3 regions of the Serratia fonticola genome follow, and region 3 is predicted to be linked to each of the others. Evidence: predicted binding sites of a transcription regulator. Region 3 holds the regulator's gene; each other region holds the start of a gene.

Region 1 (2,204 bases), 220 kb from region 3:
TCCTTCTCGGTGTACAGTGCGTAAACCGGGCGGGGTTCTGAATGGTAGCGCTTGAACAGGATCTCAATCTCGCCGCGTTTGATCTCTTCGATGACCCACATCAATGGCGCATAGGCAATCCCGGCCCCGGCCTTGAGCCAACGGATCATGGTTTGTGAATCGTTGGTCACGAAGCGCCCCTGCGGGGAAATACGCGTGCTGATGCCTTCGGGAGCCATCAGTTCAAACTCACTGTCTGGCCGTACGCTGTATTCCAACCAGGAAAAATTCACCATATCCGCTGGTTTTTGCGGTGTCCCGTGTTGAGTCAGGTAGCTTTTGGCGGCGCAGACCACCATCGGCATCGAGCCCAGGCGTTTGGAAAACAGGCTCGAGTCCTGCAGTTCGCCGGTGCGGATCACCACGTCCAGGCCGTCGGCAATCAGATCTGGGGCCGGAATGCCGGTGACCAGATTAACCGTCAAGCCAGGATATTCTTGCAGCATGTCGGCGGTCATGGTCGCCAGGACGTTTTGCGCCATAGTGGAGGAGCTGCCGATGCGCAGCGTACCGATGGGCGTATTGTTCAACGCATAGAGCTGCTCATGGACCTCGGCGGCTTCCTGCAACATGCGGCGGCAGCCTTGATAGTAGATTTTACCGGCTTCGGTCAGGCCGATACTGCGCGTGCTGCGGTTAAGCAGCTTCACCTGTAGATCATTTTCCAGTTTGGACACTGTCTGGCTGATGGATGAAACACTCATGTCGAGCTGGCGTGCCGCCGCGGTAAATGACCCACATTCAACGACTTTGGCAAACACGGACATCCGTTTTAGTCTTTCCATTGTTCACTCTGGCTTAAAAGTGATTTAGATCACAGATTATAGATGAGTTGATAGTAAGCAGGCTAATATAACGCGTCGGGTGTAAAGATCTTCTGAACGCTTGAGCGTGGTCAGCTATGCCGCGGTATACTGCCGTGGCCGCACGATCCCTCCGGTTATCCATACATTCCCTCTCGCGGAAGCCTGCTGTTAGCTTAACCCTTTTTCAGGTTTATGGCCTGGTCAACTACCAGATCTTAACGTTTGGCGTCCGTGCGCTAGAATGTAAATGGAATGTGAAATCAGCAGGGAAAACCCCGGTGTAGTAAACAATTAAGGAAAAAGTGATGAGTTTGCTTCCGGTTATGGTCATTTTTGGACTGTCGTTCCCACCGGTATTTTTTGAGCTGTTAGCGTCGTTGGCCCTGTTCTTCGTCATACGCCGCCTGTTGCAGCCGACCGGGATTTACGATTTTGTCTGGCATCCGGCGCTGTTCAATACCGCGCTGTATTGCTGTTTGTTTTATCTGATTTCGTGTCTTTTCGTTTGAGGCTGTTGTGAAAACTCTATCATTAAAAATACTCCGCATTGCCATCACCTTGCTGCTGGTCCTGCTGGCGGCCATCGCCGTGTTCAAGGCCTGGGCGTTTTACACCCAATCGCCGTGGACGCGTGATGCCAAATTCACCGCCGACGTGGTGGCGATTGCTCCTGACGTCAGCGGCTTGCTGACCGACGTGCCGATCACCGACAACCAACTGGTGAAACAGGGCCAGATCCTGATGGTGATCGACCAGCCACGTTACCAACAGGCACTGGCCGAAGCCAACGCCGATGTGGCCTATTATCAGACGCTGGCGGCCGAGAAGAAGCGTGAAGCGGGCCGCCGTGTACGCTTGGGGATCCAGGCGATGTCACAAGAAGAGATCGACCAATCCAATAACGTGCTGCAAACCGTGCAGCATCAGTTGGCCAAGGCGATCGCCGTGCGCGATCTGGCGCAGCTGGATCTGGAACGGACCACGGTGCGTGCGCCAGCAGACGGTTGGGTCACCAACCTGAACGTCCACGCGGGGGAATTTATCACCCGTGGTTCTACGGCGGTGGCGCTGGTGAAGAAAAACAGTTTCTATGTCATCGCCTATCTGGAAGAAACCAAGCTTGAAGGGCTGAACAAAGGCGATCGTGCCGAGATCACCCCGCTGGGTAGCAACCGCATTATGCACGGCACCGTCGATAGCCTGGCTGCGGCGGTGAACAACAGCAGCAGTACCCCAAACAGCAAGGGGCTGGCGTCGATCGACAGCAACCTGGAGTGGGTGCGTCTGGCACAGCGCGTACCGGTAAAAATCATCCTCGATGAGAAAGATCAGCAACACTCTTACCCGGCGGGCACCACT
Region 2 (2,204 bases), 830 kb from region 3:
CACACCATGCTGGCTGAACCAGGCCAACATGCGCTGCCAACCGTCGGCGGAAGCCTCCGCGTTATAGCTTGGCCGGTAATCGGCGTGGAAAGCGTGCCCCGCTTCTGGATACACCACGATTTCCGCATCGGCATTGGCCGCACGGATCGCCTTGCGCATGGTTTCCACCGTTTCCTGCGGAATGCTGCCATCCTGGCCACCGTATAGCCCAAGCACCGGCGCCGAAAGATCGGTCGCGATATCAACCGGATGCTTCGGCGAATTCAAGGTTTTCTCCCCCACCAGCTTGCCGTACCAGGCCACTGCCGCTTTCAGCTGCGGATTATGCGCCGCATATAACCAGGTGATGCGGCCGCCCCAGCAGAAACCGGTGATCGCCAACCTGCTGGCGTCGCCGCCGTGGCGCGTTGCCCAGTGCGCAGCGTGATCCAGATCCGCCAAGACTTGGCTGTCTGGTACCTTGCTGACCAACTTTTGCATCAGCTCGCTGATTTCGCTGTACTCTCTGGCATCGCCCTGGCGGAAATAGAGTTCTGGAGCGATGGCCAGATAACCCTGCTTCGCCAGGCGGCGGCACAGATCCTGAATATGTTCATGCACGCCAAAGATTTCCTGCACCACCAGCACAATTGGGAACGGCCCTTGGTGATGGGCCGGTTTGGCGATATAGGCTGGCAGATCGTCCCCCTGCGAAGGGATGGTGGTTTCCCCCACATGAATATCCTGATCGTCGGTCAGAATGGTTGAGGTGGCCAACGGTGCGACGGCCGGGGTAAATCCCCCTTTGGCCTGTTTTAACGTCATTTGTTGTTCTGTTTTCATTGATTGCAGGCTCCATGCGTTAGAGAAAAAGCGCGGCAGTTAACTATAGGCAGATTAGCGCTTATTAGCACCGCATGGCGAATTTTCGCGCAGGATAGCAATGGCTGCTCAGGTAGCAAATTGGTATAAACTGAGTGGAGATTAAGCGTGCTAGGGTTCTTTATGTGATTTAAATCACAAAAATAATGTAGATGAATTTCTGTTTCTTTATTCAAAGTGATGATCATCACGAAATTTAATGACGATTGTCAGTAGAATCTCTGTTTGTTCCTCCCAAAAACCGTATCCATGAGGAGTCTCCCATGTCTCAGTCTGACGTTTTCCACCTCGGTCTCACTAAAAACGATCTGCAAGGCGCTACATTGGCCATCGTCCCTGGCGATCCGCAGCGTGTTGAGAAAATTGCCAAGCTGATGGAAAACCCGGTTCACCTGGCTTCCCACCGCGAATTTACCTCTTGGCGTGCAGAGCTGGATGGCAAGGCAGTGATCGTGTGCTCAACCGGTATCGGTGGCCCGTCTACCTCTATTGCCGTTGAAGAGTTGGCTCAGCTGGGCATCCGTACCTTCCTGCGTATCGGCACGACCGGTGCCATTCAGGCCAATATCAACGTGGGCGACGTGCTGGTGACAACTGCAGCTGTGCGCCTCGACGGTGCCAGCTTGCACTTTGCCCCAATGGAATTCCCGGCAGTGGCGGACTTTGCCTGTACCACTGCGCTGGTTGAAGCCGCCAAGGCCTGCGGTGCTACCACGCATATCGGCGTAACCGCCTCTTCCGATACCTTCTACCCAGGCCAGGAGCGTTACGACACCTATTCCGGCCGTGTAGTCAGCCGCTTTAAGGGCTCGATGGAAGAGTGGCAGTCAATGGGCGTGATGAACTATGAAATGGAATCCGCTACCCTGCTGACCATGTGCGCCAGCCAGGGCCTGCGTGCGGGAATGGTTGCCGGTGTGATCGTTAACCGCACCCAGCAAGAGATCCCGAATGCGGAAACCATGAAGAAGACCGAAAGCCAAGCGGTGCAAATCGTCGTCGAGGCAGCTCGCCGTCTGCTGTAATCCAAATCCTCGTTAAAAGCGGGCCGTTTGACGGCCCGTTTCTCCTTCTGTTACGGTTATCCCCCTCTGCGTCATGCTGCTGGCCTTCTGTTGTCTGTGTTTGCCGATTGCCGGCTGATGTGGCGGCATATCCCGAGACAATCAATGTAAGGACGTCTTATGACCGCTCAGATCCTGCTCCATCCTTCACTTGCGCCGTTAGACGGTGGCATCAACTTCCGCGATTTAGGCGGCAACAGCGTGGCCGATGGCCGCCGCATCAAACGCGGGCTGCTGTTTCGTTCCGGTGCACTGGATCGGTTGAGCGAAAACGACTGC
Region 3 (2,204 bases):
TGGAGGCGGATTATTTGACTATCGTGGCGCGGGCGATGAGTGCACCGTTCCATTTGCAGCATCGGCTGGTGGCATTGCCTATCGACACGCTGCCGCAGGCTCAATACTGCGTGCTGTATTCACAGAAATCGCCGCTAACCGTGACGGCACGGCGATTTCTTGATTTATTGCGTGCCCACTGCCTGCGCTACCCTTGGTAGGATCAGGCCACTTCGCGGATTTCGAAGCTGTGGGTGATGCTGGCGGCTTTACCCAACATCAAGGAGACGGAGCAGTATTTCTCGGCGGAAAGATCCACCGCGCGCTCTACAATCTTATCGGTCAGCCCTTTGCCGGTGACAATAAAATGCAGATTGATATGGGTAAACAGACGTGGCGCTTCTTCACGACGCTCGGAGGTCAGTTTTACCTCGCAGTCACGCACATCGTTACGCCCTTTTTGCAGGATCGACACCACATCGATGGCGCTACAGCCGCCGACGGACATCAACACCATTTCCATCGGGCTTGGCGCTTTATCGCCCGCGTTGCCATCCATCAAAACCTGGTGGCCGGACGCAGACTCACCCAGGAATGTCAGTCCTTCTACCCACTTAACTCTTGCCTGCATGTTACACACTCCGGTTAATTTCTTAAAAACAGGGTACGCTTTCGCATACATTCTGGCAACGTAACCTGATGCTAATCATGCTGAAGCGAGACAACACAAGACACCCGCCTCACTCTGTGCTACAAACAGAGCCGCAATAACTCTTTCCAGGTCACCGATTTCAGGGATACGTCCAAGGAAAGGCCCCTATATTGGTTTGTTAACAGAATGTAGCTTGCAGCTCTCCCTGCAAGTTAATATGCTAGAGCACAAGCGTATTTCTATAACACGCCTCAAAACCTGTTGATAGCCACAATTAAAACACCGGGCTATAAGCACGTTTTACAGGGAACTCTGACCCCTGTGATACAAGGCAGCGATAACAACAGAGGATAACAGCGAATGGTTCTCGGCAAACCGCAAACAGACCCGACTCTCGAATGGTTCCTGTCTCATTGCCATATCCACAAATATCCATCGAAGAGTACGCTGATTCACCAAGGTGAAAAGGCCGAAACGCTTTACTACATCGTCAAAGGCTCCGTTGCGGTGCTGATTAAAGATGAAGAAGGCAAAGAGATGATCCTGTCCTACCTTAACCAGGGGGATTTCATCGGCGAGCTTGGATTATTTGAAGAAGGCCAGGAGCGTAGCGCCTGGGTACGGGCCAAAACTGCCTGTGAAGTGGCTGAAATTTCCTACAAGAAATTCCGCCAACTGATCCAGGTTAACCCGGATATCCTGATGCGCCTGTCCGCACAGATGGCTAACCGCCTGCAAGTCACCTCAGAGAAAGTGGGTAACCTCGCCTTCCTTGACGTTACCGGCCGCATTGCACAGACCTTGCTGAACCTGGCAAAACAACCTGATGCCATGACTCACCCAGACGGTATGCAGATCAAAATCACCCGCCAGGAAATTGGCCAAATCGTCGGTTGCTCACGTGAAACCGTCGGTCGTATTTTGAAAATGCTCGAAGATCAAAACCTGATCTCCGCGCACGGCAAAACCATTGTCGTGTACGGTACGCGTTAATCCCCAGGGAAACGGTGCAGCAATGCGCCGTTTCTTTACCTACTGAATAGCCAACCATGTGGCGCCGCCTGATCTACCACCCGGAAGTCAACTACGCACTGCGGCAAACGCTGGTGTTGTGCCTGCCGGTGGCGTTTGGTTTGTTGATTGGCAACCTGCAACTCGGCATGCTGTTCTCGTTGGTGCCCGCCTGCTGCAACATTGCCGGGCTGGATACGCCACACAAACGCTTTTTCAAACGCCTGGTTGTAGGCGGCTCCCTGTTCGCACTCAGCAGCCTTCTGCTGCAACAAGCCCTACTGTGGGATCTACCACTACCCTTGCTGATGCTGGGAATGGCGCTGTTGCTCGGCGTCAGCGGAGAAATCAGCCCGCTGCATGCACGCCTGCTGCCAGCCGCACTGGTTGCCGCCATCTTTTCCCTCAGCATGGTAGGTACCGTGCCAATCTGGCACGCCCCTTTACTGTATATCGTCGGCACCGCCTGGTACGGGCTGTTTACCTGGGCCTGGTTCAAGCTGTGGAAAGAGCAGCCGATGCGCGAATCCCTAAGCCAGTTGTATATGCAGCTGGCCGACTA

What was found. Region 3 encodes CRP, which controls carbon source genes, mostly activating them, when cyclic AMP is high. Its sites were predicted from a motif close to ATGTGANNNNNNTCACAT; they were not measured.
Region 1: a site for CRP is predicted at 842-859, ahead of aaeR (HTH-type transcriptional activator AaeR). Genes of this name have one in related genera too.
Region 2: a site for CRP is predicted at 985-1,002, ahead of udp (uridine phosphorylase). Genes of this name have one in related genera too.

Annotation. Positions count from the first base shown of each region.
Region 1 is NZ_CP011254.1:1,137,185-1,139,388, reverse strand. It holds gene aaeR (HTH-type transcriptional activator AaeR) at 1-824, opposite strand, end outside; gene aaeX (p-hydroxybenzoic acid efflux pump operon protein AaeX) at 1,151-1,354, shown strand; gene aaeA (p-hydroxybenzoic acid efflux pump subunit AaeA) at 1,362-2,204, shown strand, end outside.
Region 2 is NZ_CP011254.1:2,184,485-2,186,688, forward strand. It holds gene WN53_RS09675 (dienelactone hydrolase family protein) at 1-822, opposite strand, end outside; gene udp (uridine phosphorylase) at 1,125-1,886, shown strand; gene WN53_RS09685 (tyrosine-protein phosphatase) at 2,046-2,204, shown strand, end outside.
Region 3 is NZ_CP011254.1:1,355,563-1,357,766, forward strand. It holds gene WN53_RS06040 (LysR substrate-binding domain-containing protein) at 1-200, shown strand, start outside; gene WN53_RS06045 (OsmC family protein) at 203-610, opposite strand; gene crp (cAMP-activated global transcriptional regulator CRP) at 992-1,624, shown strand; gene WN53_RS06055 (YccS/YhfK family putative transporter) at 1,681-2,204, shown strand, end outside.